DNA from 4 places in the Sporosarcina sp. QA0331 genome. Region 1 is predicted to be linked to each of the others. Evidence: riboswitches for the same ligand, from Rfam matches in the RefSeq annotation. Region 1 holds a riboswitch; each other region holds the start of a gene.
What was found. Region 1 has a riboswitch for S-adenosylmethionine ahead of AC0L13_RS01740 (methionine ABC transporter ATP-binding protein). Riboswitches for the same ligand answer to the same signal wherever they lie in the genome.

Region 1 (8,161 bases):
GGGAAAGAGGCAGTACGCGATCTAGTGAAAAGTGATGATGTGACGAAAGTGTATTTGGCGGACTTGCATCTAAGAGCGGCGGAAGATTTTGCAGAGCAGCTCATGTCCGACAAATTGGATCTCTTGCAGCTTGATGCGACGAATGATCTTCAGCTGCAGGAAGTGATGGCGCTTGGGGATGTCGTCATTAATGCGCTGTTCTACACGTTCAATGAAAAGGTTGCGAAAACTGCTGTTGATATCGGCGTCCATTCCATCGATCTTGGCGGACATATCGGCGGTGCGACTGATGCAGTATTGGAGTTGGCAGAAAAAGCCGAAGCGAAAGGCGTAACGATCATTCCGGATCTTGGAGTGGCGCCGGGAATGATCAACATTTTGTCAGGCTACGGGGCGAGCAAACTTGACAAGGTGGAAAGCATCAAGCTTTACGTAGGCGGGATACCTGTAAAGCCGGAGCCTCCGCTTAATTACAATGTAGTGTTCTCACTGGAAGGGGTCTTCGATCATTATACTGACCCGTCCCACGTTATCCGAAATGGACAGCTGATGGAGGTTCCTTCATTATCCGAAGTGGAAACGATCCATTTTGATGAATTCGGTGAATTGGAGGCATTCCATACGTCAGGCGGTACGTCAACGTTGACGAAGACATTCCCGAACGTACAGACGCTGGAGTATAAGACAATCCGTTATAAAGGGCATGCTGAAAAGTTCCAATTGCTTGTCGATCTCGGCTTATTGTCGCGCGACAATAAAGTAACAGTAGGCGATAAGCAAGTGAAGGTCCGTGATGTCATGCGTGAACAGCTTTCCCCGCAATTACGATTGGGCGACAAGTCTGATGCCGTCCTTCTTCGAGTCATTGTGAGCGGCGAAGCGCACGGAATGCCAGCGACGTATGAATATAACTTAGTGACGAAAAAGGATCTGTCGGTGAATGAAACGGCGATGGCCCGTGCAACAGCGAACACAATCTCGATCGTCGCCCAAATGATTGGCAACGGGACAATTACGAAACGCGGCGTTCATCCACCGGAAGAAATCGTCCCAGGAGAACAATATATCGAAGAGATGAAAAAGCGCGGAGTTGTCATTGGAGAAACAGTGAAAACACAGGAAGCTCATGTGTAATAGCTAGTAAGGGAAAGGGGTTGGGGAAGTGGATTTTATGTTCACAGAAGAACAACAAATGCTGCGCAAGACGGCACGTCAATTCGTAGATGAGGAGATCATGCCGCATATCCAGCGATGGGATGCGGAGGGCGGATTCGATCCGGCCATTTGGAAAAAGCTCGCGGACTTAGGGTTCATGGGTGTCTGTGTTCCTGAACAATATGGGGGCAGCGGGATGGATTATAACTCTCTCGCGATCCTTTGCGAAGAGCTGGAACGCGGGGATACGGCATTCCGGACGGCGGTTTCCGTCCATATCGGCTTGAATTCCATGACGCTCATGCAATGGGGAACCGAAGAGCAGAAGCAGAAATATTTGGTCCCACAAGCGAAAGGTGAAAAAATCGGTGCATTTGGGCTAACGGAACCTGGCGCGGGCTCCGACGTTGCAGCGATGGCGACGACCGCAGTGCGCGATGGGGATGAATACGTCATCAACGGGCAAAAGACTTGGATTTCTCTTTGCGACGTTGCAGACCATTTCCTCGTCTTCGCATACACGGATAAATCAAAGAAGCATCACGGCATTAGCGCATTCATCGTCGAGCGCACGACACCAGGTTTTTCATCGAAAGCGATCAAAGGGAAATACGGTATCCGTGCGGGCAATACGGGCGAATTATTTTTCGAAGATATGCGCATCCCTGCAGAAAACTTGTTAGGCGAGGAAGGCGAAGGGTTCAAAATCGCGATGTCCGCACTCGATAACGGACGCTTCACAGTGGCGGCAGGCGCAGTCGGATTGATTATGGGCTGCATCGAGGAAAGCGTGAAGTATTGCCACGAGCGCGAAACATTCGGCAAGCCGATCGGCAAGCACCAGCTCGTCCAGCAAATGCTCGCTAATATGGAAGCAGGCTACCAAATGAGCCGCCTCCTTGTTTATCGTGCAGGCGAGTTGAAGAATAAAGGACTGCGTAACACACGCGAAACGTCCCTCGCTAAATGGCAAGCATGTGATTTTGCCAATAAAGCAGCGGACGACGCTTTCCAAATCCATGGCGCGTACGGCTATTCGGATGAATATCCGGTCGCACGCTTCCTGCGTAACTCGAAAGCGCCGGTCATCTACGAAGGAACACGTGAAATCCATACGATCATGCAAGCGGAATATGTATTAGGCTACCGTGAGGATAAAAAGTTAAGCCATATGCTGCCGGAATGGCCGTTTGAATGAATTGTAAATGAGACTGGCTAATATATTCCTTTGAGAGGTTGCGTTTGCTGAAAGACTTCAAGGAGGAAGCCTTTCTACGTTTTTGTTCTTTTTATTCTGCTCTATTTTACATGGGGTATATATGCATTAAAAAACCGGACAATACACGAATGGAAAGTGTTGTCCGGTTTGCTATGTTTACTGATGTGATTTTGCTTCCAATGCTTGCGCGTGACTTACTTTAACTTCGCTTAAAAGTGCTGCGTCTGTCAGTAAGTCAAGCCCTGTTTTTGCAAGCGCTTCTGCGCCGATCAGGAGCGCTTCCATACCGCGATCAGATTTGGCTGCTTCGCGGAACGGTACAGTATGTCCGATCAAATCATCATCACCAATTTTAATATAAGGATGGGCAGTAGGCACTTCATAACTGATATTTCCTGCATCTGTCGATCCAAGACCTTTTCTTTTTTCAGTATAGACGATTTCCCCAAGAGATTCGAGGTTGTTTTTCACTGCTTGATCAAGTGCGTCTGTAATGACGAAATCTTTCACTTCATTTTGAAAGCGTTCGATTTTGACAGTAGCGCCAGTAGAAAGTGCGGCACCTTCTGCAATATTCCGTATTTTTGCCGCGATTTCTTCTGTCCGTTTCCAAGTGGACGCGCGAATGAAAAACCGTGCTGAAGCATATTCGGGAATTATGTTCGGCGCTTCGCCGCCATGTGTAATGATGCCGTGCACACGGATATCTTGCGGGAATTGTTGACGAAGTGCATTAATACCGTTGAAGAGTAATATGACTGCGTCAAGTGCGTTAATGCCATGCTCGGGTGCACCTGAAGCATGGGCTGGCTTGCCGTAAAAATGGAAATCCAATGGATCGACAGCTAACGAGTTTGACGTTACGCCTGTTTTTCCGGAAGGATGGGCCATTAATGCAACGTCTACATCACTTAAATAACCGTGGCGGACGAAACTTCCTTTGGCACTGCCGTTTGGACCGCCTTCTTCTGCAGGAGTTCCTAGGACGACCACTTTTCCGCCAGTAGATTCAAGTTCTTTGGAAAGTGCAATCGCAGCGGCGACACTCGTCGTTCCAATAATATTATGTCCGCAAGCATGGCCGATTCCTGGCAGGGCATCGTATTCTGCCAAATAAGCAATTGTCGGACCTGGTTTCGAACTTGAGAACTGTGCGTAAAACGCGGTTTCGTGACCTGCAACATTTGTTTCCACTTCGAACCCTTCGGAGCGAAGCAAAGTCGTTAATTGCTCACAGGCAAAATACTCTTCATTTCCGATTTCAGGGTTGGCGTGGATCGATAGGCTCGTTTCAACAAAGCGTGCACGATTTTCCGTTAAAAATGAATGGATTTGATTGGTTGTCGTCGTCAATTTACTCTTCCCCCTTCAATTGTTCGAATGTATCGATTAGCTGATCTTGCGGTATGTTCAATAAAATTGAGCCGCCATTCGTTTCTTCTTCAATTGCTTTCTTCACTTGTTCAGACTGGTAAAGCTCGATGATTTTTAAATACGTCTCGTTTTGTGCATCCTCCGCACGTGCTGCAAAGACATTCACATAAGGTAAGGCGTTTTCACTGTCGCCATCTTCCAAAAAGATTGGATCCTCAATAGGATTGAACCCGGCCTGTCCAGCGATCCCGTTGTTGATAAGGGATGCTGCAACATCTTGTAGTACACGGGGCGTCTGTTGCGCAACCATAGGGATGATTTCCAAGTTTTTAGGGTTCTCTTCTATGGATGTTGTATCTCCGAAAAGTCCAGTGCCTTCTTTTAATTTGATGAGGCCTGCAGTTTCCAATAATCGTAAAGCACGTCCTAAATTAGAAGGGTCATCGGGAACCGCAATTTTGTCGCCTTCTTTTATGTCGGAAATATCGTCAAGCTTATCGGAATAAATGCCGAGCGGAGCGATAACAGTTGAACCAATCGGTACGATATCAACATTGTTCTCTTCAGCAAATTGACTTAAAAATGCGATATGCTGGAATGAATTCAAATCGATGTCGCCATTGGCAAGCGCATTGTTCGGTAATGTGTAGTCCGCGAATTCTTTCAACTCAATTGTAATGCCTTCTTCTTTCGCCAACTCTTTTAGCACATTCCACTGCTCACCGTCTGCTCCAGTAACACCAATTACTACAACATCATCGTTAGCAGATCCATTATTACCGCAGGCAGCAAGAATGGATAGCAGTAAAAGAATTCCAAGTGATTTAATAATGTTTTTCATAGTGAATCCTCCAATTGTTTTTTATTTAAAAATGTTTCAATTTGAATTTGTTAACGGCGCATCACTTTCTTAGATAAGAAGTTTCCGATCCATTGCGCAAACTGAACAAGAATAATCAGAATAACGACCGTAACAAACATGACTGAACTGTCGAATCGTTGGTAGCCATGCGTCATCGCAACGTGGCCCAATCCGCCACCGCCAACTGTCCCTGCAACAGCTGAAAAGTCGATCAAACCGACCGTAACGAAAGTCAATCCAAGGATGAGTGGTCCAAGCGCTTCAGGGATCAATACTGTGAAAATGATTTGGCGCGGACTTGCTCCCATTGCTTCAGCAGCTTCGATGACACCCGGATCGATACTGATCAAGTTGTTTTCGACGACTCTTGCGACAACGAACGATGCAGCAATCGTCATTGGGAAAATGGCAGCCGCCGTCCCGATCGTCGTTCCAATCACTTCGCGTGTAACAGGTGAAAGAACGAAAAGCAAAATGATGAAAGGAATCGGACGAATGATGTTAATAAAGAAATTTAGTAAACCTGAAATGAACCGATTTTCAAGTATATTTCCTTCTCTTGTGGTAAACAGAAGAATGCCTAATGCCATCCCGATAATTGAACTAAAAACCAAAGTTCCTAAAACCATCGTAATCGTTTCACCGGTCGCCTCTACAATACGAATCCAAAACGTCTCCCAATTAACTTTCATTTGTATTCACCTCCTCAATGTCCACGATATCTTTCAATTCCTGGATACAAGCTGTCACTGCATCATTTTTTCCTTCGAATGAAACGACTAGATTGCCAAAAAACTGTTGCTGCAGTTCCCGGATAGAACCGTAAATGATATTGAAATCAATTTGATGCTTTCGAGTAACTGTTGATAAAATAGGGTCGCTTGCCCGTTCCCCTTTGAAAATGATGCGGTACAAAGTGGTTCCGCCTTTTGCCCGCCATTCATTAAGCAGTTGAGGGGAGGGCAAGCTTTGTTCAGTGGCGGCTATGAATTCTTTTGTCGTTGCATGCTGAGGATTGGTAAATGTTTCGAACACTTCGCCTTGTTCAATAACTATCCCCGTCTCCATTACGGCAACACGGTTGCAGACAGATTGGATAACCTGCATTTCGTGTGTGATCAGCAGGATTGTAATCCCTAATTCCCGATTCACTTTTTGCAATAGATTCAAAATATCACGCGTCGTGTTCGGGTCAAGTGCGGACGTCGCTTCGTCGCATAGCAGAATTTCCGGGTCTGTTGCAAGTGCGCGGGCAATGCCGACACGCTGTTTTTGCCCTCCTGATAATTGCTCGGGATAACTTTTCGCTTTATCCGCAAGACCTACGAATTGAAGAAGTTGTTTCACTTTTGCGTTCCGTTCTGCTTTAGGTACCTTTGATAGTTTCAAAGGGTATTCGACATTTTGTTCCACAGTGCGGGAAGAAAAGAGATTGAAGTTTTGAAATACCATTCCGATCTTTCTGCGCACTCCCCGAAGCTGTTTAGGCTTCAGTTCATGCAAGGGAGTTTTTTTGATAAGAATTTTCCCTTCAGTCGGACGTTCCAGGCCGTTGACAAGTCGGATCAATGTGCTCTTTCCGGCCCCGCTGAATCCGATAATGCCAAAAATATCGCCTTCCTCAACGTCAAATGTCACCTTTTTGACTGCTTCGACTTTCCTGTTTCCGACAACAAATGTTTTCGATACATTTTCGAATGTAATCATAAAATCCCCTCCAAATAAAAACGCCTTCTTTTTCCATATCTATAAGAAGATATGAAAAAAGAAGGCGTTTCTACTAAATTTGTAGAATATGAAAAAGCTTCTCTCTTCTTATCTTCCAAACAGAAAACTGTTTGCAGGAATTGGCACGTAGTTTAAAAAAACCGTTGCCGAGATGTCATAGGGCCTGTCCCTCAATCTCTCTTGATAAGAAATTTTGTATGAAATTTGAATTGCTTACAACTTTACCACGATTAAAAATAATGTCAACTAAGTTTATTAGTTTTGTTGAAGATTAAATATATAAATAAGTCTAATTATTATAAGTGGAGGAAGGATGAAGTTCCGTTCTTCTTGGTACGATGACGGTTTATATTCAATTAAATTTGTTGCATTTAACCGCAAAAAGTACCTGTCAATTTTGAAGGTAAACGTGGATTTTTTCGATCATACAAGCGGGATAAGTGCCTGGTTAGTTGTAAAATAATGTAGTTAGTTTATAATTAGTACCAGGTACTAAATGTTGATGATAACGGGAGGGCAACATGTATAAATTAACAGCCGCATTGGCAAAGTTCATCTTTTTCATCATTATCAAAATCGAATTAAAGAATATACACAAACTACCTGAAAATGGGGGATACGTAATTACGTGTGCACATCGAGGATGGTTGGAAATTATCGCGCTCGGTATTTCATTGCCTCGACCGATTCACTTCATGGCAAAGAAGGAACTCTTTAGAATAAAAATAGTTGCTGCTTTCTTAACGAACATTAAAGCTTTTCCAATTGACCGTGAAAACCCGTCACCTAGTAGTATTAAAAAGCCTATAAAATTACTGAAGTCCGGAGAAATTGTTGGGATATTTCCAAGTGGAACAAGGACAGCAGAGGGTGCCCCAGCAAAGCGCGGAGCCGTCACCATAGCTGGTCTGGCAAGAGTCCCGATTGTTCCGGTCACATATAAAGGGCCAGCGAATTTGAAAGACATTTGGAAATGCCGAAAAGCGACAATCACAATTGGCGATCATTTCTTTGTCGAGAAAGCGGGCAAAGAAGAAATCAGTACATATACGGAGAAATTAGAAAGGGAAATCAATTAGCTTGAAAATATAGAAGCAGGCATGTTTCTTGTAACCTTTTCCATCCCGATGAAGTCTACGTTTACAAGGACGGTGATTCATTTGAAAAGGAAATTTACCGCTTCACTTATTGGAATGATCCTATTGCTGCCTATGACGGGCTGTGGAACAAGTACTAATCAAAGCAGTCTTCAAATTGCTGAAGGAGTTGAATTTGGAGAAATGGATTATGAAACAATCGTTGAACCGAACAACGAATTGGGCTTCAAGTTACTAAAAGAAATCGAAGCGGATGATGACGGTAATCTGTTCATTTCTCCGACGAGTCTAATGATGGCGCTGGCGATGGTTTATAACGGCGCGGACGGAGTGACGAAGGAAGAAATCTCGAAAGCTTTACAAATGGAAGGGATAGACCCGATAGACCTGAATAAAGCAAATGCCTCCTTTATGACGATGCTGAATAAAGACAACGACGCCATTCAACTTCAAGTCGCCAACTCCATTTGGCTAAACGACCAATATAAGTTTCAAGACGGATTTGCTAATCAATCAAAGGATTATTTCAACGCGAAAATCATGGAAATTGACATTACGAGCAATGATTCGCCAAAACAAATCAATGACTGGGTGAAAAAAGCGACAAATGGCAAAATCGACAAAATGGTCGATGAACCGTTGGATGATAATCTAGTTGCGATGCTGTTGAACGCCATTTATTTCAAAGGAGATTGGACATATCCATTTGATAAAAAAGAGACTAAT
Region 2 (8,161 bases), 180 kb from region 1:
GATAAAAGGGATTTTACGGATGATCGAAGAAGGAAAAGACTGCAAAGAAGTCGTTACACAATTGTCTGCTTCCCGTTCGGCGATTGACCGTACAATCGGTGTTATTGTCAGCTCAAATATCATTTCTTGTATGCAGAACGTTGATGAAACTAATTCGATGTCTCAAGAGGAGATTATAAAAGAAGCTGTAGATCTTTTGGTAAAGAGTCGCTAACTGTTGACTCTTTTCTTATTAGCATTCATTATACCTTACGGGGTAGGGTAGTGTATAATAATTTTGAAAGGAAGATAGGATTGTCGGAAACGAAAAAAACAACCATTGTTTTATTCAGTGGAGACTACGATAAAGCAATGGCTGCTTATATTATTGCAAATGGAGCGGCGGCTTACGATCATGAAGTGACAATCTTCCATACGTTCTGGGGATTGAATACACTCCGGAAAGAAGAGCATGTTCCCGTGAAGAAAGGGTTCCTTGAAAAGATGTTTGGGAAAATGATGCCTCGTGGTGCTAATAAGATGGGCATCTCGAAAATGAATATGGCTGGAATGGGACCAAAAATGATTAAGCACGTCATCGAAAAACATAATGCGATGACGCTTCCCCAATTGATTGAACTAGCGCAAGAACAGGATATTAAACTTGTCGCTTGTACGATGACGATGGATTTGTTAGGTCTTCATCAAGACGAATTGCTAGATGGGATTGACTATGCAGGGGTAGCTGCTTATTTAGCTGATGCACAAGATGGCAGTGTGAATTTATTTATCTAAATTAGGAGGAAACAACATGAATGAAGTGACAGCAAAAGAAATCGAAACAAAATTATCTGCTGGGCAACCGCTGAACATTATCGATGTCCGTGAAGTCGACGAAGTAGCTGAAGGTAAAATTCCTGGCGCGATCAATATCCCTTTAGGGTTGTTGGAGTTCCGCATGAACGAATTGGATAAAGCGAAGGAATATATTATGGTTTGTCGCTCTGGCGGACGCAGCGGGCAGGCAACGAAGTTCTTGGAAAGTTACGGATACCAAGTCATAAATATGACTGGCGGTATGTTGGCTTGGGAAGGCCCTACTAAGTAATTTTTTATAAAGAAAAATATACCCCTGCGGGTACTTGGAGAGACGGAAAATGATAAAAGCAGATCACATAATCGATGCGAAAGGCTTGGCGTGCCCAATGCCAGTCGTCAAGACGAGAAAAGCAATGAAAGAGTTGGAACTCGGTAGTGTCCTTGAGGTTCAGGCAACCGATAAAGGTTCTTCCGCCGACCTCAAAGCTTGGGCGGGAAGTTCAGGACATCAATTTTTAGGCACAACGGAAGAAGATGGAGTGCTTACCCATTATTTACGAAAATCCGAAGGAGGGGAAAAAGAGGAAATGAGCTATCCTCATGTCGTTTCCAATGAAGAATTGGAAACCGCACTTTCGAACCGAGAGGAGATTGTTTTATTGGATGTCCGTGAAGCTGCGGAATTCGCTTTCGGCCATATTTCAGGAGCGCAGTCGCTGCCTCTTGGTGATATTGAAAAATCTTTTAACGAATTAGATAAAGAAGCTTCTATCTACATTGTTTGCCGATCAGGCAATCGGAGCGACATGGCTGCACAAAAACTTGCTGTAGCAGGATTCAAGAACGTAAAAAATGTTGTACCCGGCATGAGTGGATGGAACGGTCCCATAGAAAAATCTATTTAATAACGAACTTTGCTAGATAGGAGGAGATAAGTATGACAGTAACACCAATGACGGCTGCGGAAGTCGCAAAAAAGGTGATCAATAAAGAGAACTTCTTCATTTTGGATGTCCGTAATGAAGATGCATTCGCAGATTGGAAAATTGAAGGGGATAACATTCAATACTTGAATGTCCCATATTTCGATCTATTGGACGGTGTAGAAGAAATTCTTCCACAAATCCCGACCGATCAAGATATTATCGTCATCTGTGCAAAGGAAGGCTCTTCAGTTTTCGTCGCGGAAATGCTTGCTGAAGAGGGACGTGATGTTTCCTATTTACAAGGAGGCATGAAGGCGTGGAGCGAGCATTTGGAGCCGGTGAAAATAGGTGACTTGAAGGATGGCGGCTCGATTTATCAATTCGTGCGCATCGGAAAAGGTTGCCTTTCTTACATGATCATGTCAAACGGTGAAGCGGTCATTGTAGATGCGACAAGAATGACGGATGTCTTCCTTGATTTCGCGAAACAATTGGACGTGAAAATTACGAACGTACTCGATACACATTTGCACGCTGATCATATTTCCGGCGGGCGTAAAATTGCCGAAGCCGTGAATGGAACATACTGGCTCCCGCCGAAAGACGCGAAAGAAGTAACGTTTGCATACGAACCGTTAGAAGATGGCCGTGTCATAACTGTAGGGACATCGAAAATCGATATTCAGGCGCTCTATTCACCGGGCCATACAATCGGCTCCACTTCGTTTATTGTCGATGACGCTTATTTATTGACAGGAGACATTTTATTCATTGATTCAATCGGGAGACCTGACCTTGCGGGATTGGCGGAAGATTGGGTCGGTGATTTGCGGGAGACTTTGTATAGCCGCTACCGCGAGTTAGCGAAGGATCTTCTCGTTCTTCCGGCGCACTTCATGATTATCGAAGAATTGAATGACGACGGAAGTGTCTCCGAAAAGTTAGGGAAGCTATTTGAGGTTAACCACGGTTTGAATATTAAGGATGAACAGGAATTCAGGCAATTGGTGACGGGAAACTTGCCTCCTCAACCGAACGCATACCAAGAAATCCGTCAAATGAACATGGGTAAAATTGCGCCAAATGAGGAAACACAGCGTGAAATGGAAATTGGACCGAACCGTTGCGCGGTACGGTGACAAATTAATTATAAGGAGAAGATGACCAAATGGACGTAAAAAAAGTATTAGACGCAAAAGGGTTGGCATGCCCAATGCCGGTTGTACGAACAAGAAAGGCAATTAAGGAATTGGAAGTAGGAGAAATTATAGAAATTCAAGCGACTGACAAAGGTTCGGTTGCTGATTTGACAGCATGGGCAAAATCAAGCGGCCATGAAATGATTGACCAAAAAGAAGAAGCAGGCGTCTTCATGTTCTGGATTAAGAAAGCTGAATAAAGGGTGGGGGTATCTAAACAGATACCCTTTTCCTAATTAAGGAGAGTGATTTTATGGATTTGACATTTCTCGTTACCATTTTTCTCATTGGATTTATAGGGTCCTTCGTTTCCGGCATGGTCGGAATCGGTGGATCAATTATCAAATATCCGATGCTATTATACATTCCGCCATTGCTCGGAATTGCCGCATTCTCTGCACACGAAGTGTCAGGAATCAGTGCAATCCAAGTGTTCTTCGCGACAATATCCGGAGTGTGGGCGTACCGGAAAGGCGGATATCTTAACAAGACATTGATCATTTATATGGGAAGTGCGATTTTAGTCGGAAGCTTTATCGGAGGGTATGGTTCCAATTTGATATCAGAAGGAAGCATCAATCTCGTGTATGGCATTTTGGCAACGATTGCGGCCGTCATGATGTTCATTCCGAAAAAAGGACTGGATGATATTCCGGCGGATCAAGTCGTTTTCAATAAATGGCTTGCAGCCGTACTTGCTTTCATCGTCGGCATTGCTGCTGGGATTGTCGGAGCTGCAGGTGCTTTTATTCTAGTTCCGATCATGCTCGTCGTTTTGAAAATCCCGACACGCATGACAATTGCAACGTCACTTGCTATCACATTCATCTCATCGATCGGTTCGACGGTAGGGAAGATCGTGACTGACCAAGTTCTTTACGGACCAGCCGCCATCATGATTGTAGCGAGTATCCTTGCTGCTCCACTAGGGGCAAAGGCGGGACAGAAGATGAATACGAAAATATTGCAGGGTATATTGGCGGTGTTGATTTTAGGGACGGCTGTGAAGATTTGGTTGGATTTTTGATAAGGATAGCATAAGAAAAAACAGAAGCCTCATTCCGAGTGCTTCTGTTTTTTCTTGAATGATGCACGAATCCGTGGTTCAGTCCCTTTTCGAATTCGCTTGAAGTTTTCGATATGCTTCCAGATCGCCATTAAGGAAAGCAACACGGCAATCAGTATCGGCCAATAACCATCGAGCCAAACGGCCATGACGAAGAGAGTAATATAGAGCATGAAGACGCCGATGACAAGAATGTCGGTGAGAAGGGCAACCAGTATGAATAAAGCAAGCCCGGCAAGCCCGAATCGCCAATCGATGGCGAAAAGTACACCGATTACGGTAGCCGTTCCTTTACCACCGTTGAACTTCATATAGAACGGAAAATTATGGCCGAATATAACGGCTGCGCCGACAACAAATAATAACAATATGATAGATTCTACAGGCAGTCCGAAATGTCCTGCTAGCAATCTTACCGCAATGACCGCGAGAACGCCTTTGCCGATATCAATTAATGCAACAAGAGCGCCATACCGTTTCCCGAGAACAATCATCGCATTCGACGCCCCAGCATTTTTCACACCAGTCTCTTTTAAATTAACCCCAGAAATCCAATGTGCAACTGTCGAACCGTGCAAGCAGCCGACTAAATAACCACAAATGACTATGCCCAAAATCCATAACGTCATATAAATCCTCCAAAATTAATATATTCATATGCACCAACGTCCAAAGCCTGTTGAATCGCGTCCAAAGCAAGTAGCTGCACGTCCAAAGAAGGCCCTCCCGCGTCCAAAGTGAGTGTCTGCGCGTCCAAAGAGGGTGCTTCCGTGTCCAAAGCAAGTGTCCACGCGACCAAAGAGGCAGGTTCCACGTCCGATGCAAGCACACCTGCGCCGTCAGTCCAATTACTAAAACTATTATAACATCAGAGATAAAGCGGAAGTTTCAGAAAAAAATAAATTCACCTCTTGACTTTTCAAAAAGAGTCTCCTATACTGTTCAACAAGATGAAAAACTGAATACCCAAACTCTTATCAAGAGCGGCGGAGGGACTAGGCCCTGCGATGCCCGGCAACCGGCAAGTGACGAACTTGCAAAGGTGCTACTTCCTACAGATTCGTGCAAACGGTCTGAAAGATAAGAGGAGGAATAAGCGAAAGCGTAACCCTTCTCTTAGCGAAAGGGGTTATTTTTTTTATTCCAAAAACCCCCAACGCCTCCGCATTGCCTTTTCATCTTAAAAAAATCCACTGGAGGTAATAAAAATGACAAACCAACTTCAACCAGAAACTCTTCTTTTACACGGAGGCCAAAAGCCGGATCCTATTACAGGTTCACGCGCTGTGCCGATCCACCGTACTACTGCATTTGTTTTCCGCGATACTGAACATGCCCAAAACTTATTCGGCTTGCAAGAAGCAGGCAATATTTACACAAGAATCACGAATCCGACTGTTGCTGTCTTTGAAGAAAGAGTTGCACTTTTAGAAGGTGGAACAGCCGCTGTCGCTCTTTCTTCCGGTATGGCCGCTATCGCCTTTTCCATTTTGAACATTGCTGGAGTTGGGGACGAGATCGTCGCGGCGGGCAACCTATACGGTGGAACGTATAATCTATTCGCCGTCACGCTTCCTCGCTACGGCATCAATGTAAAATTCGTCGATGCAGAAAACCCTGAAAACTTCCGTGCTGCAATCACGGACAAAACAAAAGCGATATTCGCTGAAACAATCGGGAACCCGAGCCTTCAAGTGCTCGATATCGAAGCGGTCGCAAACATTGCGCATGAGAATGAAATCCCGTTCATCATCGATAACACATTTGCATCCCCATACGGATCGAATCCAATCGAGTTCGGGGCGGACGTTGTCATTCATTCCGCGACGAAATGGATCGGCGGCCATGGAACAACAATCGGCGGCGTCGTTGTAGACGCGGGGAAATTCGACTGGACGAGAGGGAAATTCCCTGGCTTTACAGAGCCTGATACAACGTACAACGGACTTCGATACGGTATTGACACTGCGGCAGCTGCATTTGCGACAAAGCTTCGCGTCCAATTACTGCGCGACTTCGGGCCTTGCCTAGATCCGGATAGTGCTTTCAACTTCCTACAAGGGCTAGAGACGCTTCATTTGCGTGTTACTCGTCATAACGAAAATGCCGTTAAAGTGGCTGAGTTCCTAAAATCGCATCCATCTGTAGAGTGGGTAACATACGCAGGATTGGAAGACCATCCGACGTATGAAAATGCTAAGAAATACTTGAAAAATGGCTTCGGCTCCATCATCGTCTTCGGTATTAAAGGTGGACGTGAAGCAGGACGCAAAGTGATCGACAATATTACGTTGTGGTCACACGTAGCGAATGTAGGGGATGCAAAATCACTTATCATCCATCCTGCATCGACGACACATCAGCAATTGTCTGCTGAGGACTTGAAAAAGACGGGAACGCCAGAAGAATTGATCCGTCTGTCTGTCGGACTTGAGTCTACGGAAGATACGATTGCAGACTTGCAGCAGGCGATTGAGAAAGCTGCGCCTGTCGAAGTCCGATAATAGAGCGACTTTGATTTAAAATGACAAAGCAAAGTTAGGAAGGAAGGGTGGTATAATGCCGTCAATTAAAGTGGCCATACTCGGTTTTGGTACGGTCGGTGAAGGTGTGTATAGAATCCTGCAGGAGAAGCGGGAGGAGATTAAAGAGAGCACTGGTTTCACAGTTGATGTCGTATCCATCCTTGTGAAAGACAAGGCGAAAAGACGCAAGCCGATTCAAGGAGCGAAATTCACCGACGACATTCAGGAAATATGGAATAATCCCGAAATCGATGTTATCTTCGAAGCAATTGTCGGGGAAGAGCCTGCCTATACGTTTTTGTCGGAAGCGATTGAGAAGGGCTGCCACATTATTACTGCGAATAAAAAGATGTTCGCTAAACACGGACCTGCATTACTGAAGCATGCAGAATTCCGCAATGTGCAAGTCGGATTCGAAGCGACAACAGCTGGCGGCGTCCCGATTATCCGGACAGTGACAAATCTTATTGCAGGCGACCGTATCAAACGGATTCAAGGTATTTTAAACGGGACGTCAAATTTCATTTTGACAAAAATGCGTAAAGAAGGTTCTTCGTTCAAAGCAGCTCTCTTGCATGCCCAGAAAAACGGGTACGCGGAAGCGGATCCTGCGGATGACGTGGACGGTACGGACGCTTTCCGCAAGCTGATGATTTTAAGTTCGCTCGCTTTCGGCAGGCAGCCCGATTGGGATGACGTACCGGTTATCGGAATTGATCATTTGGAGTCAATCGATATTATCGATGCATCCAAAGGTGATCTTCGCTATCGCCACGTAGCTGATATTTGGAAGGACAAAAAAGGAAAGCTGCAAGCGACGGTAGGACCGGTTTTGATCGGGGCGGATCATCCGCTGTACAGCATAGACGGTGTCGACAATGCAATCATTGTAGATACCGAGTATTTAGGACCGTTAACTTTGGTAGGACCCGGCGCTGGCATGTATCCAACAGGAAGTGCAATGATTGCCGATTTATTGCATATTATTCGTCAACACGAATCAGTTCTAGTGCCGAACTAAAAAAGTGGAGGAGGAATCTTAGATTCCACCCTCCACTTTTTTGTTTTCATTATACGCTGTCTTTCACTTTCTGTTTTCTTGGTCGCTCACTCTTAGGCCGTTCACTTTGCAATGCTTTGATCAGAGAAACGATCATTAGCAAAATGATGAAGGAGAACGGCAAGGCGGCAATGATGATCGTGTTTTGGAGCGCAGTCAATCCGTTTACGGATAATAGTATAATCGCAATGGCTGACTGGATGACACCCCAAATAATCTTCACGTTATTCGGCGGGGTCAATGAACCATACGTGGACTGCATGCCTAATACGAACGTCGCTGAGTCCGCGGAAGTGATGAAAAACGATGCAATGAGAAGAACTGCGACTACAGAAATGAAGAATGACCATGGCATCGAATGGAACATTTCAAAAATCGTTAGTTCAGTATCTGTTTTCGCTAAGTCTGCAATCCCTTCACGTTGCATATTGATAGCGGTTGTCCCGAAAGCTGAAAACCAGAAAGCACTCAAAATGGTTGGTGCCAACATGACCACAACCATGAATTCCCTGATCGTTCTTCCTTTCGATACACGTGCGATAAACATGCTGACAAATGGTGCCCAAGAGATCCACCAAGCCCAATAG
Region 3 (8,161 bases), 780 kb from region 1:
CGCCATCAATGAAAAAGGGCAACCCACCAAGTTGAGACTCATCAACTTGAAGGATCGCCCTTTACTAATATAATCAATTCGTAACCGGTTGTTTCACCAACGGCGCCATGTCGATTTCAAATCCAAGGTCCTCGAGCATTTGCCGGTCCCGGTCACTTTCCTGACCGGCCGTCGTCAAATAGTCTCCAACAAATATTGAATTTGCAGGATAGAGGCCGAATGGCTGAAGTGAGCGCAAATTCACTTCACGTCCACCCGAAATCCTGATTTCCTTAGTCGGATTCATAAAGCGGAACAAGCAAAGCACTTTTAAGCAATAGCGCGGCGTCAGCTCATTCGTTCCTTCGAGGGGCGTCCCATCCACCGCATGTAAGAAGTTCACAGGAATCGAATCGGCATCCATCGCATGCAAGCTGCGCGCCATCGCGATAACGTCTTCCTTCGTCTCCCGCATGCCGATAATCACGCCTGAACAAGGCGAGATCCCTGCTTCCTTCGCCAGTTCCACCGTATTCACACGGTCGTCATACGTGTGAGACGTCGTTATGCTTTTATGATGCGCGGCAGATGTATTGATGTTGTGGTTATACCTATCGACGCCAGCTTCTTTCAAACGTTTTGCCTGTTCAGGTTTCAAGATGCCCAAACAAGCGCATACAGTCATATTGCTATGCTTCGCCTTAATTTCCTTGACGGAATCAATGACGATTTCAAGCTCCCGGTTGACCGGTCCCCTCCCGCTTGCAACGATACAATACGTACCCGCATTCAAGGACACCGCCCGTTCTGCACCCGCCACAATTTCTTCCTGCTTCATCATTGCGTATTTTTCAATTGGTGCTTTTGATACGATCGACTGTGCACAATATCCACAGTTTTCCGGGCATAAGCCGGATTTGGTGTTAATGATCATGTTGAGTTTCACTTTATTCCCGAAATAACGCTTTCGAATTTTATAGGACGCATGCAGCAATGGAAGCAGCTCATCGTCCGGGCTATCCAGAATTGTACGTGCTTCTACGTTTGATAAGACATCACCTGCAAGAACACGGTCTGCCAACTCCTCATAGTTCGTCAACGCGTACGCCTCACTTTCAACACCTTATACATCCGGTGGCCGAAAATCCCAGCTAAAATCGCCAGAAGTATGTCTTTCGGCAACGGCGGTACCATCCAGATCCAAGCCACCTTATAGGTGAAGGCGTCAGGCGCCGCAGCCCAAAGTTTATAAGCGGCATACATCCAATTCGTTCCGAACAGATAATTCACACTCATACCAACCAAAGCGGCAATGACATAGCTCTGCAAACTTCCGTTCCTCTCAACAATTTTCCCCGCAATATACGCAACGAATATGAACGAGACGACGAAGCCAAAGGTCGGTACTAGAATGAAGCCGAACCCGCCTTGGAATTTTGAAAAAATAGGCGCCCCCGCCAAGCCGACGATCATATAGACCGTCATCGCAGTTGCCCCAAGCCGGCTACCGAGCAGAAGTCCCGCCAACACGGCGAAAAATGTTTGTAAAGTGATCGGCACCCCACCAATTACTAGAAATGGGACGAACGTAGTAATATTTGCCCCGATCATCATCAATGCCGCAAACATCCCACAGTAGACGAGACTGAGCGCACTCATCCCGCTTTTCGTTTTCACTGAAGCTGTTGTCATAATCCACCTCGTAATTTGAGTTATCTACTATAGAATATAAGTTAACTCAAAATGTGTCAACTTCATTTTCAATTAAGTTAACCTAAATCAAATAAATAAAAAAACCGACAGCATGAGTCGCTATCGATTTCTGTATTAACGCTTCTTGTCTTCACTTTTCGGAAATAAAAAATGGGCAATCAAGCCGCTTAAGATAGCTGCACCTACCGTAATCCACACTCTTGACATCCCCGGCACTTCTTGATGATCCTTATGGAGCATCCACCATGAAATTCCAGCGACAAGGAGTGCAATCGGAATGGAAAATTTGAAGATCCTCAACGAATTCACCTTCTACTTTTTGTTCATACGCCTATTCTATCACAATTCACCTATTGACGTAGCAGACATTTAACGATATGATGTTTTAAATTATTCAAACAACTGCATATCAAATTCTTATCAAGAGAAGCTGAGGGACTGGCCCGTCGAAGCTTCAGCAACCAGCCGTTTTCGGTCAGGTGCTAATTCCAGCGGGTTCATTTCGGCCTGACAGATGAGAAGGAGCGAGATTTCACTTGTAAAGCCTTCTTTTTTAGCGAAGGCTTTTTTATTTTTCATTGCTGTCGAAATTTTTTGTATAAGAATATGCAGAGTTGAAGAGAGGATGATTCTGATGAGATTGCTTGATCGGTTGAAAGATTATGTACTAGTGGCAGATGGCGCAATGGGGACGCTGCTTTATTCATATGGCATTGACTTTAGTTATGAGGAATTGAACGTTGAAAAGCCGGAAATCATTGAGAAGATCCATCGAGAGTATATCGACGCGGGGGCGGATGTGATTCAGACGAATACATATGGCGCCAATTCCCTTAAGCTCGCCCGCTACGGTTTAGAGCACCGAGTGAAGGAATTCAACGAGGCAGCGATTCAGATTGCAAAGCGTGCAGCAACTCCTGGCAATCAATATGTGCTCGGGACAATCGGAGGACTGCGCGGCATCCGGAAAAGCGACGCTTCTATCGCCGAAGTGTTGACGATGATGCGCGAACAGGCAGATGTTTTGCTTTCCGGCGATCCCGACGGACTGTTGTTGGAAACATATTATGATTTTGAAGAGCTATCGGCCGTCGTCACTGAATTGCGAAAGCTGACGGATATTCCACTCATTGCACAAGTGGCAATGGATGAGCCCGGCATCTTGCAAAATGGGATGAATCTGAATGATGCCCTTCACCAATTGGAATCAATAGGTGCAGATATTGTCGGCGTTAATTGCCGGCTAGGCCCGTACCATACGATTCAAGCTTTTGAAAAAGTGACAATTCCAGAGCGGGCATTCTTATCAGCAGCCCCGAATGCAAGCTTGCTCGACGTCGAGGAAGGCCGGATCGTCTACGCGTCTGAAGCAGACTATTTCGGTCGTGCAGCAACGTTTCTTCGTGAAGAGGGTGTACGTCTCATCGGCGGATGCTGCGGAACTACGCCGAAACATATTGCAGCTGCGAAAAAGCAATTGGCGGGATTGCCGCCGATAACGGAAAAGACCGTCACGCCACAAAAGCCAATCGTCATCCGGGAAGCGGAGCCTGCAAAACACGAACCGCTTCACATAAAAGCGAAGACAGAGCGAACGGTCATCGTAGAGCTCGACACCCCTCGCCATTTGGAAACCGAGCAGTACTTCGAAGGAGCGAATAAATTATATGCAGCCGGTGTAGATGCCGTCACAATGGCGGACAATTCCCTTGCCTCCCCTCGCATTAGCAACATGGCGATGGGCTCAATTTTGAAGCATGAGCATCACGTACGGCCGCTTGTCCACTTGACGTGTCGCGACCATAACTTGATCGGTTTGCAATCTCATTTGATGGGGCTTGATGCACTAGGAATCCATGACATCCTTGCTGTTACTGGCGACCCGACGAAGGTTGGCGACTTCCCAGGCGCTACAAGCGTCTATGATGTATCAAGCATGGAGCTGTTGCAGCTTATTAAACAATTGAACGAAGGAATTTCCTTCACAGGCAAGCCGCTTCGCAAAAAAGCGAAATTCTCGGTCGCCGCTGCATTTAATCCGAATGTCCGTGTTCTAGACCGTGCCGTTCAGCGGCTTGAAAAGAAAATTGAATGTGGGGCCGATTATTTCATTACCCAGCCCGTCTATACAAAAGAGAAAATCGTCGACATTTACGAAGCGACGAAGCATTTGGATACACCGATTTTCATCGGCATCATGCCGCTTACGAATATAAGGAATGCGGAATTCCTGCACCATGAAGTGCCTGGCATTAAGCTATCCGAAGAGGTGCTCGAAAGGATGGCCGCTTGCGGGGATGACCGTGAAAAAGCGACTCAGGAAGGCATCAATATCGCGAAGGAACTGATCGACACTGCCGCCGAGCTATTCAACGGCATCTACATTATTACGCCATTCCTCCGCTATGACATGTCATTGGAACTGATCAATCATATAAAGCAGCTTGATGCGGAGAAGGAGAGGAATATCGTCCATGCCTAAACATCCAATCGAACAACAACTGAAAAACAGAATTCTCATCATAGACGGTGCGATGGGCACGATGCTGCAAGCGGAAGACCTTTCCGCGGACGATTTCGGCGGCGAAGAATACGAAGGCTGCAATGAATACTTGAACATCCTCCGCCCTGATATTCTTGATAAAATCCACCGCGCCTATTTAGAGGCGGGTGCAGATATCATCTGTACAAATACATTTGGGGGCACTCCCCTCGTACTGGACGAATTCAGCCTCGGTCACCGCGCTTCTGAAATCAACAAAAAGGCTGTGGAAATCGCGAAACAGTGCGCAGCCGATTACTCGACACCTGAGCGGCCGCGTTTCGTCGCCGGTGCTATCGGTCCGACTACGAAGACTCTGTCCGTCACCGGAGGGATTACATTCGATAAGCTTTCCGAGGACTTCTACGTTCAGGCGAAGGCGTTGATTGAAGGCGGCGCTGATCTTCTATTGATGGAAACGAGCCAAGATATGCTCAATGTAAAAGCCGGAACGATCGGAATCAAGCGGGCATTCGACGAAACAGGCATTGAGTTGCCCGTTATGATCTCCGGGACGATCGAGCCGATGGGAACGACATTGGCCGGTCAAAGCATCGAAGCGTTTTATATTTCCATCGAGCATATTAAGCCGCTTTCAGTAGGGTTGAACTGTGCGACAGGTCCGGAATTCATGACAGATCATCTGCGCTCGCTTTCAGATCTTGCAACGAGCTTTGTCACTTGTTATCCGAACGCCGGGCTGCCGGATGAAGAAGGCCATTACCATGAATCGCCTGAATCGTTATCGCAAAAGCTAAGAGGATTTGCGGATAAAGGATGGCTAAACATGGTTGGCGGATGTTGTGGAACGACGCCTGACCATATTCGTGCAATCCGCGAGGCGGTGGACGGACTCGCTCCACGACAAAAGCCGGAGAACGGGCATGATCATGCCGTTTCGGGTATCGAACCTTTATTGTACGACCCATCGATGCGCCCCTTGTTAATCGGTGAGCGGACGAACGTCATCGGGTCGAGGAAATTCAAACGGTTGATCGTTGAAGAGAAGTTCGAAGAAGCTTCCGAGATTGCACGTGCTCAAGTGCGCGGCGGTGCCCATGTCCTCGACATTTGTCTTGCAAACCCGGACCGAGATGAACTTGAGGATATGAAGAATTTCATGCAGGAAGTCGTTAAAAAGGTGAAGGTGCCTCTCGTTATCGATTCGACTGATGAAAAAGTGATTGAAGAGGCGTTGAAATTCTCCCAAGGGAAAGCAATCATCAACTCCATCAACTTGGAGGATGGCGAAGAACGGTTCGACGCGGTGCTTCCTCTCGTGAAAAAATTTGGCGCTGCCGTCGTCGTCGGGACAATCGACGAAGTCGGGATGGCGGTGACGCGGGAACGGAAACTAGAAATCGCCGAACGCTCCTATGACTTGCTTGTGAACAAATGGGGACTCGCTCCTGAAGATATCATTTTCGATCCGCTCGTGTTCCCTGTCGGAACAGGTGATGCGCAATACATCGGGTCGGCAGTTGAAACAATCGAAGGCATCCGGCTGATCAAAGAGAAAATGCCGCGGTCGTTGACGACGCTAGGTGTAAGCAACGTCTCTTTCGGACTTCCCCCTGTCGGCCGGGAAGTGCTGAACGCGGTGTATTTGTATCATTGCACCCAGGCGGGACTCGATTACGCGATTGTCAATACAGAGAAGTTGGAACGTTACGCATCGATTCCCGAGAACGAAATAAACCTTGCGAACGATCTTCTATTCCATACGACAGATCAGACGCTAGCAGATTTCACTGATTTCTACCGGGATAAGAAAAAGGAGAAAACCGAAGACGATATTCCAAAGACGGTACCTGAGCGGCTTGCGTATTATGTCGTTGAAGGAACGAAGGAAGGGTTGATCCCCGATTTAGAGGCTGCGCTTAAGATGTATGATACGCCGCTCGATGTCATTAACGGACCTTTGATGGAAGGGATGTCCGAAGTCGGCCGCCTATTCAACGATAACCAGCTGATCGTTGCGGAAGTTTTGCAAAGCGCAGAAGTGATGAAGGCTTCCGTTTCATTCCTCGAACAGTTCATGGAGAAGAAAGAGGATGATTCCGGCAAAGGGAAAATCATTTTGGCGACCGTAAAAGGCGACGTCCACGACATCGGGAAAAACCTCGTCGATATCATTTTGAGCAATAACGGGTATCGCGTCATCGATATCGGCATTAAAGTGACGCCGGCGACGCTCATCGATGTCATCCGGAAAGAAAAGCCGGATATTATCGGGTTGTCCGGATTACTTGTGAAATCGGCGCAGCAAATGGTGATAACCGCTCAGGATTTTAAGGCAGCAGGTATTGATACGCCTGTCATGGTTGGAGGAGCTGCGTTGACCCGTAGATTTACGGAAACGAAGATTGCCGCGGAATATGATGGACCAGTCATTTATGCAAAGGATGCGATGCAAGGGCTTGAACTGGCGAACCGATTGCAAGGCGGCGATAAAGAGGCTTTGTTGAATGAACTTGTTGAGAAGCAGGAAAAGCGGCTTGAGTCGGAGGCGATCCGAGCGACACGGGATACTGCGGTTGCAGTATTGCCAAGGCCTGTGAAGACAGTACGGGAGGATGCACCTGTATTCGTACCATCGGATCTTCGTAGACGTGTTCTAAGAGATTATTCCGTTTCGCATTTATATCCGTACGTTAATATGCGAACGTTGATCGGGCATCATTTAGGCTTGCGCGGCAATGTCGATAAGATGCTTGCAAATGGAGAAGAGCGAGCGGTGCAGCTTCATGAAATGGTCACTGGATTCTTAGAATCGGGACAGTTATCCGCTTCCGGCATGTACCAGTTCTTCCCTGCGCAGGCGGATGGAGACAACGTCATCATTTATGATCCGGAAGACGGGAAGACGGAAATCGAACGTTTCACGTTCCCTCGTCAAAGCAAGGAGCCGTTCCTCTGCCTTGCCGACTATTTGAAGACGGTGGACAGCGGGGAAATGGACTATGTCGCATTTATGCAAGTGACAGCGGGTCACGGCGTGCGGGACTATGCGAATAAGCTGAAAGCCGAAGGGAAATTCCTTGAGAGCCACGCGTTCCAAGCAACTGCGCTTGAACTCGCGGAAGGTTTCGCTGAGCGGGTTCATCAGGAAATCCGCGACCAATGGGGCTTCCCGGACGCCATCGACTTCACGATGCGCGACCGGTTCGCGGCCAAGTATCAAGGCCAGCGCTTCTCGTTCGGCTATCCGGCTTGTCCAAACCTCGAGGACCAGTCGAAACTGTTCGGTTTGCTGAAACCGGAAGACATCGGCGTCCATTTGACCGAGGAATTCATGATGGAGCCAGAGGCATCGGTGTCGGCCATCGTGTTTGCGCATCCGGATGCACGGTATTTTAATGTAGATTGAAGATTGGGGTCGCCTCCTATGCGGGGCGACTTTTTTGATCAAAAAAACAAAAAAGCTGTCCCATTGTCGATTTGCTCGACGCCGGAGACAGCGGTATTACTTTTAAAATGGTCTTCTCCCGAAGCCGAAGAAGCCTCTGCCCCTTCTACCGAAACCAGGCCCTTGTCCAGGGAATACCGGCGCGCCAATTACATTTTCCGTTGTCTCGGTAAAATAGTGCCGCGGCGTGATAACAGGATGCTGCCTATTGACGTTGACAATCGGATGAATAAATGGTTGCTCAACCGGGAAAAATTGGTCATTGAAACGGCATTGTGTCGGGCAAACGATTGGTTGCAATTGGCTCATTGGCATCGTTTGGTTTCCTCTACAATGCCCTCCGCATCGACCTCCACAATGTCCTCCACAGTGCCCATGGTGCATCATCATCTTCACTCACCCCCTCGTTCTATTACATGTGAAAATGGACGGGACATACGGGCGAGCGACCATGAAAAGATAGGAAATAAAAAAACCGCCTTTCTCAAAGAGATCGGCAGTCCAATTTTGTTATTGAT
Region 4 (8,161 bases), 1.8 Mb from region 1:
GTCCAACTGTTTCGTCTTCGATTCCTAATTCTTCTTTAATCCAATCATAACCGCTCTCTTCAAGCTGTTTCGCAAGTTCTGCTCCGCCGGATTTAACGACTCTGCCTTGCATCATAACGTGAACAAAATCAGGTGTGATGTAGTTAAGGAGACGTTGGTAGTGAGTAATGATCAAGCATCCGAAACCTTCACCGCGCATTTCGTTAATGCCTTTAGAAACGATTTTCAATGCATCGATATCGAGTCCAGAGTCGATTTCATCAAGCACTGCAAATTTTGGTTTCAGCATCATCAATTGTAGGATTTCATTACGTTTTTTCTCTCCGCCTGAGAATCCTTCGTTTAGATAACGTGTTGCCATATCTTGATCCATTTCAAGGACATCCATTTTGCTGTCCAATTCACGGATGAATTTCATGAGGGATATTTCATCGCCTTCTTCACGGCGTGCATTGACTGCTGAACGCATGAAGTCTGCGTTCGTTACCCCTGTAATTTCACTTGGGTATTGCATTGCAAGGAATAGTCCCGCTTTCGCGCGCTCATCCACTTCCATTTCAAGCACGTCTTCGCCATCAAGCGTGACTGTTCCGGAAGTGACTTCGTATTTAGGGTGGCCCATGATTGCAGATGCAAGTGTCGATTTACCGGTTCCGTTAGGTCCCATGATCGCATGGATCTCACCTGTATTGATTGTTAGGTTGACGCCTTTCAATATTTCTTTACCTTCAATTTCGACGTGAAGGTCTTTGATTTCCAAAGTTGCCATTCCAATACCTCCAATATGATAAAGATGAACGGGGTAAACCATTCTCTATTTAGTATCATTCTAATTTTAGCGCATTCGGCACATTGTTGCAAATCATTAAGAATTATTATCGTTTTGTGGGAGAAATACGATTAATTCAACGTTTCATCATATAATTTGCATAGTAACCCATTTTCATTTATCTGGTGCTTATTGAGAATCAATGAATATATTTTACTGTCTTGGTTTGCTAGTAAACGGATTTCCGCTCCAGGTGGACGCTTTCTGCGGGCGGTCCGTGAGCCTCCTCGACGCAAGCGTCTGCGGGGTCTCACCTGGACACGCTTTTCCCACAGGAGTCGCCACCTTACGCTTCAATCCTAAATAAATCCTATTACATCAACTACAAATAAAAGAAAAAGTAGAAGTCGGGAAAAATCAGTTCCCTCTTCTACTTTTAAAAATAAATTATTACTTCGCTTCTACGCCTTTTACTTTTGGTGTTAGGCGGTCTACGATCATTGCAAGGGCTCCGTCGCCTGTTACGTTAGTGGCTGTACCGAAGCTGTCCTGTGCCATGTAAAGTGCGATCATGAGTGCAACCATTGATTCATCGAATCCTAGCATTGTGCTAAGAAGTCCTACTGCCGCCATCACAGCTCCGCCTGGAACTCCAGGAGCAGCGATCATCGTTACGCCGAGCATAAGGATGAAAGGCAGATAGCTAGAGAAGTTGAACGGCATATCGTTCATGAGCAATACTCCGATTGAACAAGATACTAGAGTGATTGTACTTCCGGACAAATGGATCGTTGCAAACAAGGGAATCGTAAAGTCCGTCACTTTTTCCGAAGCACCCGTCTTTTTCGCCTGTCTCAATGTAACTGGAATGGTCGCTGCAGATGATTGTGTTCCGATTGCAGTCATATATGCAGGTGCCATAGTTTTCATAAGGTAGAACGGATTCTTCTTTGAAAGAGTCCCCGCAACAGTGTACTGAAGTACAAGCATGAGCAAATGCAATGCTATGACCATGACGAAGACGAGTGAAAAGACCGATAAGACCTTCGCAACTTGTCCGCTATGTGTCATGTTAAGGAAAATACCGAAAATATGGAATGGCAATAACGGGATGATAATAAATGAAATGACTTTTTCAATAAGAACATGCATCTCTTCAAAGAAAGAAAGCATTGTTTTGCTATTAATGGATGCCATACCGATTCCAAAAATGAATGCGAGAAGCAATGCTGACATGACCCCCATAATAGGTGTCATTTCAAGTTCAAAAAATGCTTCAGCTGGTGATTTTCCTGAATCGGCAACGGATTCAGCACCAATGCCACCTATGAAGCTCGGTAAAATTGACATGGCAGCGAAGTATGCCAAAATCCCTGCTACAATTGTAGAGGCATATGCAAGTACTGTAGCGAGCCCTAAAAGTTTTCCGGATCCAGCGCCCAGTTTCGCAATTCCTGGTGCAATAAATGCAATAATGATAAATGGTACGACAAAGTTCAAGAAGCCGCCGAAAATCATATTGAACGTTGCAAATAAGCTTGTGAACCAACCTGCGAATCCTTCATGTATTTTCGGGAGCAACAGTCCTAGCCCCACCGCAAGCCCTATAGCGATAACGATTCGCCATATAAGGCCGACCTTCCACTTCATAAGATGTCCTCCTCAGATGTACAAATGTTTATAAAAACAACAACACCACTTTATCATAGTAAAGGAAAAATAGGAACAGTTATTTTGAGTTATTGTACTTTTGACGGAGAAAAAAAGCCGTCTGCATCCAATAGATGGAAGCGGACGGCTTATTAAATTATTTTACTGGTACGACTGAGCCGCCCCACTCTTTCAACATGAACTCTTGGATTTCCTCGGTTTGCAACACTTCTACAAGTGCTTTGATTGCTGCGCTGTTTTCATCACCTGAACGGACTGTGATGACGTTGACGTATGGTGAATCAGTCTCTTCAAGAGCAATTGAATCTTCCAATGGATTTATACCAGCATCAATTGCATAGTTGGAATTGATGAGAACAGCATCACCTTCATTATTGTTATATAGTGTCGGCATTAGAGCTGCTTCATAATCCGGTTCAAACTTAAGATTCTTCGGGTTGTCCACGATGTCATCAAGTTCAGCTTTAACTTTATCAACACCCTCAGCAAGTGTGATCAATCCTTCTTTTTCAAGCATTTCAAGCACACGGCCGTGATCTGAAACCGAGTTGCTCATAAGGACAGTCGCACCGTCCGGCAATTCATCTAGTGATTTATATTTTTTCGAATAAACACCCATCGGTTCGATATGGATTCCACCCGCATTGACAAAGTCGTAGCCAAAATCAGCAATTTGACTTTCCAAGTAAGGGATAGTTTGGAAATAGTTCGCATCCAACAGACCTGATTCCAAGTCTTTGTTCGGCAAAATATAATCCTGGTATGTTTCGATTTCTAAGTCATAGCCTTTTTCTTTCAACAATGGCTTCACTTCTTCCAAAATGACAGCATGCGGCGTGTTGGATGCGCCGACGACGATTTTAGTCTTCTCTTCCTTACCACCAGCATTATTGCTGTTAGCGCCATCTTCTTTATCTTTCGTTCCGCATGCTGCTAGTGCGAGCACAAGAACCGTTAATAATAATGTGGATAAAATCTTTTTCATCATTTTTCTCTCCATTCGTAGTTGTTTTTTATAATTAACAGGTGCTTCCTGTAAATTATCGTTTGTCCAATTTCCTCACTGCAAAATCGCCGATAATTTGAATCGCAAATACAACAATTAGGATAATAATAGTTGCCACAATCATCACGTCAGAGCGGCTTCGCTGGAATCCTTCGTAATACGCGAGATTCCCGAGCCCGCCGGCACCTATGACTCCAGCCATTGCTGTATAGCCGACAAGCGCAATCGCCGTTACCGTAATTCCCGAAATAAGGGCAGGCATTGATTCAGGCAACAACACTTTAAAGATAATTGTACTTGTTTTCGCACCCATCGATCTTGCTGCCTCGACAACACCTCTATCGATTTCACGCAATCCGATCATGACCATTCGCGCATAAAACGGTGCAGCCCCGATGACAAGAGCAGGGATTGCTGCTTCTGGACCGCGGATTGATCCGACCAACAATGTCGTAAACGGGATAAGTAATATAATCAAAATGATAAATGGAATAGAGCGGAAAATATTCACAAATGCTCCCGTCAAGCCATACACCAATTTATTTTTCCATAGTTGGCCTGGACTTGATAAGAAAAGAAGAACGCCCAATGCAAGTCCGAATACGAATGTGTATAAAGTAGAAAGCCCCGTCATATATAACGTTTCTACAGTTGCTTCCCACATTTTTCCCCAATCTACATTTGGAAATAAACTTTCAATCATTGCCGATCACCTCTGTCTGTACACCTAGCTCATGGAGATAGGCAATCGCCTTATCAACATCATTTTCATTGCCAAGAAGCTGTAATATAAGCGAGCCATAAGCGCCGCCTTTTGTATGGGATATGTTCCCTTGGACGATATTTACGTCAATGTCGAATTTTCGAATCAAACTTGCCAACACAGGATGCTCAGTCTTCTCTCCGACAAATGCGAGTTTTATGAGCGTGCCTCCTGGTATATGCGCAAGAACCTGTTCAGTTCCCGCAGGTTCCGTCACTTGGGAAACGAAGCGCTTTGTAATCGGTGCTTGCGGTGATTGAAATACTTCAAGAACCAGACCGATTTCAACTACTTTTCCAGCTTCCATGACCGCCACGCGATGACAGATTTTCCGGATGACATGCATTTCATGTGTGATGAGCACAATTGTCAGCCCGAGCCGTTCATTAATACTTGTTAGAAGATCAAGAATAGCATCTGTCGTTTCCGGGTCTAACGCGGAAGTCGCTTCATCACAAAGCAGCACTTCTGGATCGTTCGCCAACGCCCTTGCGATACCGACACGTTGCTTTTGACCGCCTGACAGTTCCGATGGATAAGCATTTTCTCTGCCGCTCAGACCGACAAGCTCGATCAGTTCCGCCACTTTTCGTTCCCGTTCCGCTTTTTTCACTCCAGCGATTTCAAGCGGAAAAGCTATATTCTGCTTAACAGTCCGGGACCAGAGCAAGTTGAAGTGTTGAAAAATCATGCTGATTTTTTGTCTTGCTTCCCGAAGCTCTTTACCTGTGAATGCCGAAATTTCACGGTTTCCAATTTTGATTGTCCCAGTTGTTGGTGTCTCAAGACCATTCAATAAGCGGATCAATGTACTTTTCCCAGCACCACTATAACCGATGATGCCGAAGATCTCTCCCTCATCAATCGTTAAGGAGACATCATCTACCGCCAAGATTTCATCGTTCGTTGCACCAAAACTTTTCTTAACGTCTTTCAATTGAATCATCATTATCACCTCTACTACTATCTTGTCCAAAATAAAAACCTTTCTGCAGACAAGCAGAAAGGCTACTACGTTTTATAAAAATAAACGTCCATCCGATCTCTCATCTCTCAAAGCAAATGCTTTGTGTGACTTGGCACCATTTCACTTTCGTGACGGTTGCCGGGCTTCATAGGGCACTTCCCTCCACCTCTCTTTATAAGAGCGACATATTCAGTTAAAGTTAATAGCTATACTTATATCATGTCTCTCGGCAGTATGTCAACCTATCTTTTCGAGAAGATGCGGAATAGAATGGAACGCATAGATCTTATGTACCACTTCTCCATCCTTCTGAATTAGTAAACAAGGGACGCTTTCAATTTCATAATCAACAGCGAGCTCTTCTACATAATTCAAGTCCGCCTTTCCAATGGGCAAGTCAGGCTTCATAGCAGCAATGACTTCCATCATTTTTGAAGCAATTGCACATGTTCCGCACATTGGTGTATATAAATAAAAAATCGATTTTGGAAAATCGTCTTTGCTCTTTTCCCATTGTTCACGTGTCCAGTTTTCGATATTGGCCACTATTTATCACCTTCAAAGTAAAAATTCGGGATGCACTTCAAAATTTGCAGCTAGGAGGACGGCTGCAAGCACACGGTATGGAGTTGTTTCAACTTCGCGGTACGTTCGTTCCGTATAAAGGTGTATCGCTTCAGGAAAATACCTTTTGAATAAAGTGCGGATCTTATCCCCCGACTCATCGGCATCTAGAAAAACGAACAGTTCAAACTCCTCATAAGGCGTGAGCATCTCCTCGACCCGATACGGACTGACTGTCCCGTTCGTGCAAATGATTTCAACCGGTTCCGCAAGCACTTTCTGCAATCTTTTCCGGTCCGATCCGCCTTCAACGATCAAGACTTTTTGACTGTCCATTTTTCCAGCCCTCCTTTAATAAAAGCGTAGGGCGCCTGACTAGAAGCGACAGGCATAAGGTAAAGATGCGGAGTGACGCTTTTTGCCACAAAGCAGCTTTGACGTATGACCTGGGCTTCTGGCGACCGAAGTCTAGACGTGGGGATATTGAAAAAAGCGCCGGAGTCATAGATCCAGGCGCTACTTTGACGATTACTCGCCGACAGTCATTTTTTCGTAGTCTTCAGCTGACATAAGTGCGTCAAGCTCAGATTCATCCGAAGCTTCTACAACAACCATCCAAGCACCTTCATATGGAGATTCGTTCACCAATTCAGGGCTGTCTTCCAATTCTTCGTTCACTTCGACGACTTTACCGCTAATCGGAGCGTAAAGTTCAGATACTGTTTTCACCGATTCAACACTTCCGAACGGCTCGTCTGCTTTCAACTCATCCCCAACTTGTGGCAATTCAACGAATACGATATCGCCAAGTTCGGATTGTGCAAAATGAGTAATACCGATACGATACTTTCCGCTTTCATCCTTTACCCACTCGTGTTCTTCTGAATAACGCAAGTCTTTAGGTGTGCTCATCCCATAACCCTCCATAAGTAAACATTTATTGATTCACATTCAATTTTGACATATTCCGAAGCTAAAGACAAGAAAGTATATTATGCTCCCCATACTTCTTGAAACTCGTCTTCCTTAAAGCCGACAGTCACTTTTGAGCCGTCCGTTACAATCGGACTTTTTATGAGCATGCCTTCAGTGGCCAATACTTATAGTATTATTCTTATAATACCATATATAACTTTTTCTTATATTGATAATTTCCTATGAAGCCGGCTATATCATTACTTGTAGGTGAAGCAAAAGTGGTTGTCTAGAAAGTCGTTATACTAAAACAGGCGAATGGAAAATATTGAATTTCCCTTCGCCCCTTTTAGTTTAGTATTAATTAAAAACTACAGAAAATGTCGTCACGGAGTTTGATCAGGATTATACATTTTATCGTCTATCACTTTTTGGATCGAACGCGTCTCTTAGTCCGTCCCCAATGAAGTTGATACTGAGAACCGTTAGGAGAATTGCGAGACCTGGCGGAATCCACGCTTCAGGATGATACCGTAGAATACGTAAACCTTGCGCCTCTGAAATCATATTTCCCCATGTCGGTGTCGGTTGGGGAATTCCCATGCCGATGAAGCTAAGTCCGGATTCGACGATAATCATTGCAGCCATTAATAATGTCGCGTTTACAATGATTGGCCCAATTGCATTCGGTAAAAAGTGTCTGAAGATGATTCTGAAGTCGCTTGCACCGATTGCTCTTGCGCCAAGGACAAATTCCTGTTCACGTAAGGAAAGGAAAGTACCACGAATAATCCTCGATAATGTCGGCCAGCTAGTAACTGCAATGATAACAACGAACAGCCCGATCGTAACTTTTTTCAAAAGGGCAATGATTGTCAGTGCTAAGACGAGAAACGGTAAAGCTAGAAACAAATCCGTGATCCGCATAATAATACTGTCGATTTTGCCGCCGTAGTAGCCACTAAGTGTCCCGAAAATCATGCCTAGCAAGACGGTGAAAACCATTGTGCTAATACCGATGGTCAATGAAACTCTTGCACCGTATAGCAATCTCGAGAAATTATCGCGACCCGAGCTATCCGTTCCTAGAATGTGTTCTTTGCTTGGTTTTTGCTCAACCTTTAAAAGATTGTGCGCTTTCGGATCATGGTCCGTCAAGAGAGGTGCGAAAACCGCTGACCCAATGATAATGATGAGAACAATCATACCTGCGATAGCGAGCTTGTTTTTCAGGAAACGCCGAAGAGATAACTGAAAGGGACTTCGATGTTTCCTCGTTGTTTCAATCTGTAGTTCATCATGTTGATTTTCTTTTTCATTAACAGTATGCATATATCCTCACCACCTCAGTCATAGCGAATCCTCGGATCTACGACGCTATAAAATATATCTGCCAACAAATTCCCTACAAGAATTGCAACTCCCAATAAAAGAGTAATCGCCATAACGACTGGATAATCTCGGTTAATGACGGAACCGATGAAAAGTGTGCCGATACCAGGGAAG

Region 2: linked by a shared signal. The riboswitch ahead of AC0L13_RS00865 (O-acetylhomoserine aminocarboxypropyltransferase/cysteine synthase family protein) and the one ahead of AC0L13_RS01740 (methionine ABC transporter ATP-binding protein) in region 1 are both predicted to bind S-adenosylmethionine.
Region 3: linked by a shared signal. The riboswitch ahead of AC0L13_RS18900 (bifunctional homocysteine S-methyltransferase/methylenetetrahydrofolate reductase) and the one ahead of AC0L13_RS01740 (methionine ABC transporter ATP-binding protein) in region 1 are both predicted to bind S-adenosylmethionine.
Region 4: linked by a shared signal. The riboswitch ahead of AC0L13_RS13410 (methionine ABC transporter ATP-binding protein) and the one ahead of AC0L13_RS01740 (methionine ABC transporter ATP-binding protein) in region 1 are both predicted to bind S-adenosylmethionine.

The regions. Positions count from the first base shown of each region.
Region 1 covers NZ_CM147850.1:331,490-339,650, forward strand. Annotated here, with positions in the region: gene AC0L13_RS01715 (saccharopine dehydrogenase family protein) at 1-1,134, shown strand, start outside; gene AC0L13_RS01720 (acyl-CoA dehydrogenase family protein) at 1,163-2,353, shown strand; gene AC0L13_RS01725 (M20 family metallopeptidase) at 2,531-3,727, opposite strand; gene AC0L13_RS01730 (MetQ/NlpA family ABC transporter substrate-binding protein) at 3,729-4,589, opposite strand; gene AC0L13_RS01735 (methionine ABC transporter permease) at 4,640-5,302, opposite strand; gene AC0L13_RS01740 (methionine ABC transporter ATP-binding protein) at 5,292-6,317, opposite strand; SAM riboswitch class I at 6,423-6,528, opposite strand; gene AC0L13_RS01745 (lysophospholipid acyltransferase family protein) at 6,860-7,417, shown strand; gene AC0L13_RS01750 (serpin family protein) at 7,499-8,161, shown strand, end outside.
Region 2 covers NZ_CM147850.1:154,387-162,547, forward strand. Annotated here, with positions in the region: gene AC0L13_RS00820 (metal-sensitive transcriptional regulator) at 1-214, shown strand, start outside; gene AC0L13_RS00825 (DsrE/DsrF/DrsH-like family protein) at 295-774, shown strand; gene AC0L13_RS00830 (rhodanese-like domain-containing protein) at 791-1,087, shown strand; gene AC0L13_RS00835 (sulfurtransferase TusA family protein) at 1,137-1,703, shown strand; gene AC0L13_RS00840 (MBL fold metallo-hydrolase) at 1,736-2,863, shown strand; gene AC0L13_RS00845 (sulfurtransferase TusA family protein) at 2,893-3,123, shown strand; gene AC0L13_RS00850 (sulfite exporter TauE/SafE family protein) at 3,177-3,950, shown strand; gene AC0L13_RS00855 (glycerol-3-phosphate acyltransferase) at 3,980-4,618, opposite strand; gene AC0L13_RS00860 (hypothetical protein) at 4,615-4,788, opposite strand; SAM riboswitch class I at 4,961-5,076, shown strand; gene AC0L13_RS00865 (O-acetylhomoserine aminocarboxypropyltransferase/cysteine synthase family protein) at 5,198-6,493, shown strand; gene AC0L13_RS00870 (homoserine dehydrogenase) at 6,549-7,535, shown strand; gene AC0L13_RS00875 (BCCT family transporter) at 7,585-8,161, opposite strand, start outside.
Region 3 covers NZ_CM147850.1:3,705,793-3,713,953, forward strand. Annotated here, with positions in the region: gene AC0L13_RS18880 (hypothetical protein) at 1-35, shown strand, start outside; gene bioB (biotin synthase BioB) at 74-1,078, opposite strand; gene AC0L13_RS18890 (biotin transporter BioY) at 1,075-1,671, opposite strand; gene AC0L13_RS18895 (histidine kinase) at 1,807-1,992, opposite strand; SAM riboswitch class I at 2,107-2,213, shown strand; gene AC0L13_RS18900 (bifunctional homocysteine S-methyltransferase/methylenetetrahydrofolate reductase) at 2,327-4,174, shown strand; gene metH (methionine synthase) at 4,167-7,604, shown strand; gene AC0L13_RS18910 (hypothetical protein) at 7,707-8,033, opposite strand; gene AC0L13_RS18915 (hypothetical protein) at 8,154-8,161, opposite strand, start outside.
Region 4 covers NZ_CM147850.1:2,646,643-2,654,803, forward strand. Annotated here, with positions in the region: gene sufC (Fe-S cluster assembly ATPase SufC) at 1-769, opposite strand, end outside; gene AC0L13_RS13395 (dicarboxylate/amino acid:cation symporter) at 1,220-2,419, opposite strand; gene AC0L13_RS13400 (MetQ/NlpA family ABC transporter substrate-binding protein) at 2,577-3,425, opposite strand; gene AC0L13_RS13405 (methionine ABC transporter permease) at 3,481-4,149, opposite strand; gene AC0L13_RS13410 (methionine ABC transporter ATP-binding protein) at 4,142-5,155, opposite strand; SAM riboswitch class I at 5,253-5,357, opposite strand; gene AC0L13_RS13415 (thioredoxin family protein) at 5,414-5,722, opposite strand; gene AC0L13_RS13420 (toprim domain-containing protein) at 5,735-6,076, opposite strand; gene gcvH (glycine cleavage system protein GcvH) at 6,269-6,652, opposite strand; partial or broken gene AC0L13_RS13430 (ArsC/Spx/MgsR family protein) at 6,733-6,840, opposite strand; gene opp4C (oligopeptide ABC transporter permease) at 7,070-7,987, opposite strand; gene AC0L13_RS13440 (ABC transporter permease) at 8,002-8,161, opposite strand, start outside.